One region of the Caballeronia sp. SL2Y3 genome, then DNA from elsewhere that is predicted to be linked to it. Evidence: riboswitches for the same ligand, from Rfam matches in the RefSeq annotation. Region 1 holds a riboswitch; the other holds the start of a gene.
The links. Region 1 has a riboswitch for cobalamin ahead of LDZ26_RS15820 (CbtB-domain containing protein). Riboswitches for the same ligand answer to the same signal wherever they lie in the genome.
Positions count from the first base shown of each region.

Region 2: another riboswitch for cobalamin. It lies ahead of LDZ26_RS02880 (TonB-dependent receptor domain-containing protein); the one in region 1 lies ahead of LDZ26_RS15820 (CbtB-domain containing protein).

Region 1 covers NZ_CP084261.1:548,158-553,434, reverse strand. Annotated here, with positions in the region: gene cobO (cob(I)yrinic acid a,c-diamide adenosyltransferase) at 1-299, shown strand, start outside; gene LDZ26_RS15835 (cobyrinate a,c-diamide synthase) at 304-1,602, shown strand; gene LDZ26_RS15830 (DUF1289 domain-containing protein) at 1,599-1,829, shown strand; gene LDZ26_RS15825 (CbtA family protein) at 1,826-2,599, opposite strand; gene LDZ26_RS15820 (CbtB-domain containing protein) at 2,609-2,845, opposite strand; cobalamin riboswitch at 2,876-2,999, opposite strand; gene LDZ26_RS15815 (histidine phosphatase family protein) at 3,027-3,602, shown strand; gene LDZ26_RS15810 (DUF1428 domain-containing protein) at 3,675-4,046, shown strand; gene LDZ26_RS15805 (antibiotic biosynthesis monooxygenase) at 4,086-4,400, shown strand; gene LDZ26_RS15800 (hypothetical protein) at 4,487-4,849, opposite strand; gene lhpI (bifunctional Delta(1)-pyrroline-2-carboxylate/Delta(1)-piperideine-2-carboxylate reductase) at 4,890-5,277, opposite strand, start outside.
Region 2 covers NZ_CP084260.1:607,034-612,310, reverse strand. Annotated here, with positions in the region: gene cobT (nicotinate-nucleotide--dimethylbenzimidazole phosphoribosyltransferase) at 1-125, opposite strand, end outside; gene LDZ26_RS02890 (ABC transporter ATP-binding protein) at 138-917, opposite strand; gene LDZ26_RS02885 (FecCD family ABC transporter permease) at 914-1,912, opposite strand; gene LDZ26_RS02880 (TonB-dependent receptor domain-containing protein) at 1,948-3,819, opposite strand; cobalamin riboswitch at 3,903-4,198, opposite strand; gene LDZ26_RS02875 (ATPase) at 4,460-4,849, shown strand; gene LDZ26_RS02870 (cell division protein ZapA) at 4,846-5,160, shown strand.

The DNA.
Region 1 (5,277 bases):
AGGCCGACATGGCGACGGCGCGCAAAGGCTGGAACGAAGCGCGGCGCATGATCGAAAGCGGCGAATATCAGATGGTCGTGCTCGACGAGCTCAACACCGTGCTCAAGTACGAGTACTTGCCGCTCGACGAAGTGCTCGATGTGTTGAAGGCGCGTCCTGCGATGCTGCATGTGGTCGTGACGGGCCGTCATGCGCCGGATGCGCTCGTCGAACTGGCGGACCTCGTCACGGAGATGCGGCTCGTGAAGCATCCGTATCGCGAGCAGGGCGTCAAGGCGCAACGTGGCGTCGAGTACTGAGCTCATGCCGTCCTGCCCCGCACTCTTCATCGGCGCAAGCGCGTCGCATCAAGGCAAGACCACGGTGACGGCCGCGCTGGCGCGTCATCATGCGCGGCGTGGCCTGCGCGTGCGCGTCTTCAAGACCGGCCCCGATTTTCTCGATCCGATGATTCTGGAACGCGCATGCGGATCGCCCGTCTATTCGCTGCATCTGTCGATGGTCGGCCTCGACGCATGCCGCGCATTGCTCGCAGAGGCCTCGCGCGAAGCCGATCTGATTCTGATCGAAGGCGTCATGGGTCTCTTCGACGGCACGCCGAGCAGCGCCGACCTCGCTGCCGCGTTCAACGTGCCGGTGCTCGCCGTGATCGGCGCACATGGCATGGCGCAGACGTTCGGCGCAGTGGCGTTCGGACTGGCGCGTTATCGCGCGGACGTGCCGTTCCATGGCGTGCTCGCCAATCGCGTTGCATCGGCGCGGCATGCGCAGATGTTGGCCGAAGCCATTCCGGATGGACTGCGCTATTGCGGGCATCTGTCGAATGCAGACGATATCGCACTGCCCGAGCGTCATCTCGGCTTGACGCAAGCGCAAGAAGTGGCGGGACTGGATGCGCGTCTCAATCGCGCCGCCGATGCCATTGCCGCTACCGCGCTTGCCCATCTACCGCCGCCCGTTCACTTCGAGGACGCAAAGCCCGAAGCACCGCCGCGTCTGCTCGAAGGCTTGCATATCGCCATGGCGCGCGATGCCGCGTTTTCATTCGTCTATCCGGCCAATGTCGACTTGCTGCACGCAATGGGCGCGCAGGTGAGCACGTTCTCGCCGCTCGCCGATGAACCCGTGCGCGCCGATGCCGACGCGCTCTATCTTCCGGGCGGCTATCCGGAACTGCATGCGGCTACGCTTGCCGCAAACCTGCGCACGCGGGCATCGATAGAAGCGCATGTGGTGCATCGCAGAGCCGTCGTCGCCGAATGCGGCGGCATGCTGTATCTGCTCGATACGCTGACGGACGTGGAAGGCACGAAGCATGCGATGCTCGGTCTTATCCCCGGCAACGCCTTCATGCAGCGCCGCCTCGCGCGTCTTGCAATGCAAAGGCTCGATACCGCGCATGGCGCGCTCACCGGTCACACGTTCCATTACTCCACGCTCGACACACCCATGCAGCCGCATCTGACCTCGAAGCATGCAACGACAGGCGCCGAAGGCGAAGCCCTCTATCGCCACGGCCCGGTCACGGCCACCTATATGCACGCGTATTGGCCATCGAATCCGGCCGCCGCCGCGGCGCTCTTTCGCGGCGAATCGCTATGACGATCATCGACCTCGCCTTTACTATTGCGCGCGCGAAGTCGCAAGAGCCTGTCGGCTCGCCGTGCACCGGCGTATGCAAGCTCGATCCCGCGCATGGTCTGTGCGCGGGATGCTTCAGGAGCCGCGAGGAGATCAAGTCGTTCCGCTCGATGGACGATGCCGCGAAACTCGCGCTACTGGATGAATTGCCCGCAAGGCAAGCAGCGTTATCGCGAGAAAACGCTTAGACGGCCGCCACTTTGCGCAATGCGGGCCGCTCTAGTTCGCGAGCAGCGAGCGCGCCGAACACGAGCCCGAGCGTCGTCCAGATGATGACCTGAATGCCGATGGCCGCGACGCGAAAGTTCCAGAGCAACGACGCCGAGAAGCCTGCCGGCACTTCTTCGATACGCGGCAGCGCGAACTGCGCGAGCAGCATCGACGCCATGTAGAAAGCGCCTGCAATCATCGTTGCGTTCCACTCGCCTCGCCGCACGCGCAGCCGCCTTTGCAGCGCGACGGCGATCACCGCTGCCGCGATCGAGATGGCCAACATGCCGAAGAACAATGCGGTGCGCGGACCGATCGTCGCCGCGTTGCCGACCGAAGGCGGGTTCGGTGGATACTTGAGGAACGGCACGACCGCCACGCTCAAGAAGCCGAACATCGCCAGCAACGCCGATGTGCCGCGCGCACGCAATGCGCCGAGCCGTCCATAAGCAAGCGCAAAGACGAGCGAGAAGATGCCGCCGAGCGCAGTGCCGAATACCGCGACGCCGCTAAAGAGGCCGAGACCGGCCTGCGTGTCCCGGCTCACCAGTTCTTCGTCGCCGTCGTCGCCGTCGTGACCGTGTGAATGAGTCGTGGCTTCGTGATGGTCATGTCCATGCGCATGTTCTCCTTCGAACGCGATGGCTTGTGCAACGAACGGCTCCCCGACGAGCTTCGCAAAACCGAAGCCGAGCAGGCCCGCGACAAAACCCGCGATCATGCCGCGTATCAACAAGCTGCGAATCATGACGCGCCCTTAGTGGCAGGGAAAGCCGAGCAAGTGCCGCCCGTCATGCACGAATTCGTGAACGACCATGCCGGAGAAGATGGACGTCGCGCCCTGCTCCGCACCGACGAAATAAATGGCGATCAAAAGGATCAGGCCGATGAACACGGCCCAAGGCAAGACTTCACGTACCGGAATAGGTACCGGCGCATCGAGGGCGGGCGAAACGGAAGCGGCGGCATAGACCGGCGCGTGAGCGACATTCATTGATTTTCTCCGAGGGAAAAGCGCGTCCCAATAGACGAAAGAGCTTGCAGCGGGGTCTGACTCGCGGACCGTCGTTTTCACGAAAGCCGCTTACAGTGGCGCGACCGTGCCGGGCTTGCACCGGCTTCCTCGCACTGCAAGCTTGCCATTCTAGGACGATTGCGGGCAAAGTAAAGCAACGATGCGCCCATTGCCTCCATCATTGAACGTCACGCTTCTCTGCCACGCGGCCACGCACGCGATGAAAGCCGCCCGCTTTCCGACGGGCGACGAGCCGCCTGCATGCGATGAACGCGCGGCTCTTGCGCAGCGCTTCGCGCATTTCGAAGGCCGCGTGATCGCGAGTCCCGCAGCCGTTGCGCGCGCGACGGCCGCATGGATTGCAAGCACCGTCGAAACGAACGACGCCTTCAACGATATCGACTATGGCCGCTGGCGCGGGCATGCGATACGCGCCATCGCCGAACGCGAGCCTGAAGGCATGAGCGCATGGCTCACGAATGTCGCCGCGCGGCCACACGGCGGCGAGAGTATTGCGATGCTGTCCGAACGCATTGCGAACGCGCTTTCAACTCTTGTGCGCGACGATGCCCGCACCGAACGCTGCCTGATCGTCACGCATGCCATCGTCGTCAAAGCCGCATTGGCGCATGTGCGAGGCGACTCGCTCAAATCCATCTTTGCGATGGACTTCGCGCCCCTGTCGTCCATATCGCTCGACTATGACCGGCAGTGCGGCGTCTGGACCGTGGCCTGAACTTCGTCGTGCGGCTCAAGCTCCAATGCAATTGACGGCATGACGCTGTCAATAACGCTTAAGGAGGCTCACATGGCGCACTATGTGGATGGATTCGTCGTACCTGTTCCCAGCGAGAAGATCGACGCGTATCGGGTCATGGCCGAAGAAGCGGGCAAAATCTGGCTTGAGCACGGCGCACTGCAATTCGTCGAGAGCATTGCCGACGACGTCAAGCCAGGGGAAGTCACTTCATTTCCGCAGAGCGTGCAATTGAGAGAAGGTGAAACGATTGCGTTCTCGTGGATACTGTATGAATCGCGCGAGCAGCGCGACGCAGTCAACGCCAAGGTCATGAATGACCCGCGCCTGAAGGCGATGATGGAGCAAGGTGAGCCGCCGTTCGATGCGAAGCGCATGTTCTTCGGCGGCTTTGCGACCATAGTCGAACTGGCGCGCTCCTGAACCTTCGTTTGTTGAATCACCACAAAGGAAAGTATCGACATGTATATCGCCATGAATCGCTTCAAGATCGTGCCCGGCGCAGAAGCCGACTTCGAGCGCCTATGGACGAGCCGCGACACGCATCTCAAGGATGTCCCCGGCTTCGTCGAATTTCATTTGCTGAAGGGCCCGGCCAAGGACGATCACGTCCTTTATTCGAGCCACACGATCTGGGCGAATCGGGCGGCGTTCGAAGACTGGACGCGGTCCGACGCCTTTCGCGCCGCGCATCGCAACGCAGGCGGCGAGACGCGCCAGCTCTATCTCGGGCACCCCGAATTCGAAGGCTTCGAAGTCATTCAGACCGTCAAGTAGCACGTTTCTTTTACACGTTGATGAAAGAATGTGCTTAAAGAGCGTCCGCTATGACCGCTTGGGCGCTTCGATTTGGGCGCTTCGAATCAGGCCTTGGCTCCGCGCGCCATGCGCTGCAAAGTGGACGAGTCGATGGCGGCGGCGCAAATGCGCACCGCCTCTTTGAGCGTGCGCGGCCGTCCGGCACCGAATTCGCTCTCCAACATGGCGACGGCGCGCACGCGCTCCTCGTTGCCCAACTGCTCGCCGGTCGCCATCTCGAGGACGGAGATGAAATAAGCGGCGGGCGGCGCGGCGCGCCCTTGTGCCGAAGGCGCCGGCGCCCGCGAAACCGCGAGGTCGTTGGTATCGGCGGTTCGGTATGCAGCCGGCCATGCTGCCCGGTCGGTGTCGATTCGACTGTTCATTGATCTGTTCATTCGCTGGAGTGCTTGAGCGCCGTCGCGCAATCGTCATCGAGCAAACTTACAGCAAAGGTTGTTCCACCTGTCACCCGGCTTGGCTCTGGTCCGACAAGACCACCCTCGCGACACGGCAGGCGGCGAGGTCCCACGCCGCGCATCCGACCGACTTGAACACCACCGGAACGTCGGCTCTTTCATGCGATGCAAGCGCCGTCGCGAGCGGCCGCACCGTGTTCCAGTCGATTCCGGCGAGGATGAAATCGCCCGCTTCGTGACGCGCGCCTGCGAGATCGTCGACGAACAAGGCGCTGGCATGAATCGTCGAGGCCGCGATTTCGGCGGCATCGGCGGTGAAAGCGCCGACGCCTATCACGAGTCGCGCCGCGCTAGCCGCAAGCGTGTACACCGGCGTCTTGCTGGTGGTTGTGGTGATCACCACGTCGATGGAGTCCGGTATCGCCGGCCCTTCTAGT
Region 2 (5,277 bases), on a different replicon from region 1:
GCGAGCGTTTCGAGCCGGCCGAGGCTGCCGGGCGGCTTCGTCTTCATGTCGATGATGCGGCGCAGCTCCGGTTCGATGCTGCGGTCGAGCGGGCAAGGCTTCGGCAGCGCGTGAGCAGTGGACATCGGCGTTCCTCGTCAGAAAGGGTGAAGCGAAGGCACGAGCGCTTCGTGCTCGCCATCGCGGATCAGGACCAGCGGATAGCCGAACGCCGCGCTCGCGCGCGCGGGCGTCAGCACGTCGGCGACGGGACCGACATGCGCGCCGCCCTTGCCGTCGAGCAAGAGCGCGTGCGTGGCGAAGCGGCGCGCAAGATTCAGGTCATGGCACGAAAAGACGATCGCGCGTCCCTCGTCGCGCGCGGCGGCGGCGAGCGCATGCAGGCAGTCGATCTGATGATGCAGGTCCAGATGCGCGAGCGGTTCGTCGAGCAGCAAGAGCGGCGCTTGCTGGCATAGCGCGGCGGCAAGCGCCACGCGCTGCCTTTCGCCGCCCGAGAGCGTGAGCACGTCGCGCGAAGCCAGGTCTGCGAGACCGAGCGCCGCGAGCGCGGCATGCGCGGCGGCGCGGTCGTCTTCGCTTTCCCAGCCCCAGCCCGTCAGATACGGAAAGCGGTTGAGCAGCACGGTGTCGAGCACGGTTGCGCTGAAGGCGTCGTGCGTGCTTTGCGGCATCAGCGCGCGTTCCCGGGCGAGGTCCGCCGCGCGCCACGACGCAAGCGCGCGGCCGCCGAGCGTGATCGCGCCCGACGCCGGCTTCGCGATTCCCGCGAGCACGCCGATGAGCGTGGTCTTGCCCGCGCCGTTCGGCCCGGCGATACACCACACTTCGCCCGCCGCGATGGTCGCAGAAAGGCCATCGACGAGCGTTCGGGCGCCCGCGCGCAAGGCGAGGTTATCGACAGAGAGCGGCTTCATCGCGGCCTTCGCAGCAGCATCCACAGGAACATGGGCACGCCGATCAGCGCCGTGACGACGCCCACCGGCAACTGCGCCGGCGCGATGACCGTCCGCGCGGCGAGGTCCGCGCTCATCACGGCGAGGCCGCCCGCGAGCGCGGCGGCGGGCACGAGCATGCGCTGGTCGTTGCCGAACGCGAGCCGCAGCAGATGCGGCACCACGAGCCCGACGAAGCCGATGGTCCCCGCCGTAGTCACCGCTGCCGCCGCCGCGAGCGATGCCACCAGATACACGCGCAGCCGCACGCGTTCCACCGGCACGCCGAGCGAACGCGCGGTGGCTTCGCCGCGCAACAGCACGTTCAACTGCGGCGCGCACGGCACGATCAACGCGAGCGCCACGCCGAGCGCGATCATCGCGGGCCACGGCGTCGATGCGCCGTTGAGGTCGCCGGTCAGCCAGAAGACCATGCCGCGCAGCCGGTTCTCGGGCGCCACGCTGAGTATCAGCGTGATGAGCGCGCCCCAGCCCGCCGCGACCACGACGCCCGTGAGCAAGAGCCGTGGCGATGCGTCCTGTTCGCCGTGCCACATGTGCGTGCGCGCAAGTCCGAGCACCAGCACGATGGATGCGAGCGCGCCCGCGCACGCGGCGAGATCGACGCCCCACCACGGCATCGACGCGAGCATCGCGGAAAGAGCGAACGCCGCCGCGCCGCCGGACACGCCGAGCACGTACGGTTCAGCGAGCGGATTGCGCAGCAGCACTTGCAGCAGCGCCCCGGCGAGCGCGAGCAGCGCGCCCGATGCGAAGCCCGCGAGCGCGCGCGGCAATCGCAGGTTCAGCACGATTTCATCGGCGATATCGGGCGTGGCCGCGTGCGCGTGCAGCAGCGCGGCGATGGCGCGCGTCGGCGGCAGCGCGACGCTTCCGAGCGCGAGCGACGCCGCCAGCACGACGACGACCGCCGCGCCCAACGCGAGCCAGATCGCGGCGGCGCGGCCTGCGTGCATCGCCTTCATCGGACGGCGCGCGTCAGCGGCGTGGCTCACGACGGATGCCAGCCGATCGTGACGTAAGCGCCGCGACGCGGCGTGTTGTACGAGTAAGCCAGTTCATAGTTGCGGTCGAACAGGTTGTCGATGCGCGCATTCACGTACCACGACTTCGTGATGTCGTATTGCGCGGACAGATTGACGACGCCGTAGCCCGCGAGCGTCGAATCGTAATCGCTGCGCGCGCCGCTCACGATCCACTCGCCGCCCACGCGCCAGCGCCCGATCGACCGATGCGCCGACAGCGACGCGAAGCGCCGCGCGCGACGCGTCAACTCTTCGTGATTCGTCTCGTCGACGGGATTCTGGAACGTCACGCTCGCGCGCACGTCCGTTGCGCCCACGTGTCCCGCCCACGATCCCTCGACGCCCTGCACCTTCGCGCGCCCCACGTTCTGCGCGGTATAGAAGCCGCTGCTGTCGCCCACGTAGTCGATCAGATTCGAATAGCGCGTCTCGAATGCCGTCACGCGCATCACGCCGATCTTGTCCGATGCGTACTGCAACGCGGCCTCGGCCGAATGGCTGCGCTCCGGCTGTATCGACGGATTGCCGCTGAACGGATAGTAGAGATCGTCGAAGCTCGGCGCGCGAAACGACGCCGCGTAGCTCGCGCTCGCGCGCCAGTGCGAATCGAAGTTGTACGCGTAGCCCAGATAGTAGCTGTTCGCGCCGCCGAAGTCGGAATACTGGTCGCGGCGCACGTTGGCCTGCACTTCGCTCGGACCGAAGCGGCCGACATAGCCCGCGAAAACGGAGTTCACATGCCGGTCGGGCGCGCTGAACTGGTCCGAATCGAGCGACTGGTCGAGGTGCTCGTAGCCGAACACGAGCTTGTGCGCGTCTGTGAGCCGAAAGTCGTTCTGCCACAGATACTGATGATTCTCCGAGTCGAAGCGGCTCGTATAGACGCCGTTCTTCTCGATGTTCGCGCGGTCTTGCCCCTGCGCGACGGTGAAGTGCGTCGTCCAGTTGTCGGTGAGCTTGCCGTTCGCGAACACCGACGCCGAGCGCACGCGATCATGCGATTCGTTGAGATCGGTCGGCACGCCGTAGGGATCGTCGAAGCTGTTCACGCCGTTCGATTGCAGGAAGCGCACGCCCGCGTCCCACTTGTCGCTGAACTTGTGGCGCAGCGTCGCGGCGACGCTTTCGTTCAGATAACCGTTCGCGTTCGGATTCGCGCCGGGCGCGCGCGCGGGATCGATCGACGAAAAGCCGTCGGTCTTCTCGCGCGACACGTTCAGGCTGAACGTGGTGCGGCCCTCGGCATCGAGCGCGCCGTCGACGCCCGCCGATTGCCGTTGCGTGTGATAGCTGCCGTATTCGGCTTCGAAGTGAAAGCGCGGCGGATGTGCTTCGCCCTCCTTCGTGAAAATCTGCACGACGCCGCCGATCGCGTTCGATCCATACAGCGCCGACACATTGCCATTGACCACTTCGACGCGGCCGGTCTGATCGAGCATCAATTGCGACAACTGCGCCGCGCCCAGAGAGACGGATTCGACGCGCACGCCGTCGATCAGCACGAGCGATTGCGTCGACGACGCGCCGCGTATGAAGACGCCCGAGGTCGCGCCGGGCCCGCCGTTGCGCGTGATCTGCACGCCGGGCGCGAGCGCGATGAGTCCGAGCACATCGTCCGCATTGCTGTCGGCGATGTCTTGCGCGTCGAAGAGCGTCGCCTGCGGGATGGAATCGGCGAGCGGTTGCGCGCCGCGCGTCGCCGTGACGACGACGGGCGCGAGTGTCTGCGACGGAGAATCGGAATCGGCGTGCGCGGCCTGGACAAGCGGCGCACTCGCGGCGGCGCACATCACGACGCGCGCCGCGCGACGAATGAGGCCGGACGAAGGCAAGACCATGTGGATGCGTTCCCGTTGGAGACTGGCGCGTGCCCCGCTCCCCGCGAGGTCTGTGCGCGACGCACGCGCCGTCTTGCGAAGCATCGGCGCGCTGGACGATTGGCCGGTATCCGGGCTGGCGACGCATCGTCCCGCCTTCCCGCGCTTCGAAGCGCAGTGGCGCCGACACGTTTCTTGCAGTCGCGTCTCCAATGGCAAACGACCACGGAGCAACACGGAGAAACGCGCGAGGGACGACTTGCAACTTGCGTTGCGGTCGCTTACCGTTGCGGGGGCAGCACAGGTTGGCGAGCCGCGCGAGGCGAGACGACGCTTCCTGTTTCCCGTTTGACTGCGCCGCAAGAAAGGCGGCGCGAGCACCAAAAGTGCGGCAAGTGTAGGAGCGCGCATGGGGGCCGTCAAGAAGGCGCGCGGCGCCTCACCGCGAGGTCTGGACAACGAGCAAGCGACGAGCAAGCGACGAGCAAGCGACGAGCGAGCATCGTCAGCCGCGCATCCGGGTGCGTCACGCGCGGACATTCCACACATGAATACGCGGCGATGCGCGCAAGATCGCGTGTTGTTACGTCTCGAAACGAGACAATTATCGGAAGCGCCTTTGAACCGCGCTAAAATGCCAGGTCTTTAGAGGACGCAGCACATGCTCAACGAACTCGAATCACTGTCAGGGAACATCGGCCGGCTGATCAAGATCAGCGAGCGCCACAATCAGGCGCGTCTCGCGCTCGAAGCACAAATGGAACAGCTGCGCGCCGATTACGCCAGCGTTCAGGCCGAACTCGCGCAGGTTCGCCAGGAGCGCGACGCGCTGCAAGGCGAACGGGATTCGCTGTCCGCGAAGATCGACGACGCGCAAGTGCGCCTCAACGCGATCCTCGAAAAGCTGCCGCGCGGCAAAGCGCATCATGCCGAGAGCGACAATCAGCTCGATCTTCTGAACGCCGAAGCCAGCGCGTCGCGCGAAGCGCAGCACGAACATGCGCACGCGGAAGAAGTGCACGGCGAGCATCATCAAGGAGAGAAGGCATGACGACCACGCAGATCGAAGTATCCATTCTCGGCCAGCAGTATCGCCTCGCGTGCTCGCCGGAAACCGAAGCCGCTCTGCGCGAAGCCGTGGCCCGCGTCGATGCCGAAATGAACAAGGTCCGCAACGCAAGCAGCGTGCGCGGCACGGACCGCATCGCGGTAATGGCCGCGCTTTCGTTGGCGTCCGAATTGCTCAAGCTGCAGGAAAGCGTGCGCCACGGCGAAGCGTTCCCGGCCGAGGAAATCCGCCGCACCATGCATTCGATGAACGAGCAGCTCGGCGCTGTCATTGCGCAATATGAAGCGCACTGAGCGAAGCGCACTGACGGTCATGCGCTGACCTAATCAGCGTCGCGATATCCATCAAAAAAAGATACCGCGAGAAACGCGGGCAAACGCTGCAAGGACCAAACGTTTGGTGTACAGTGA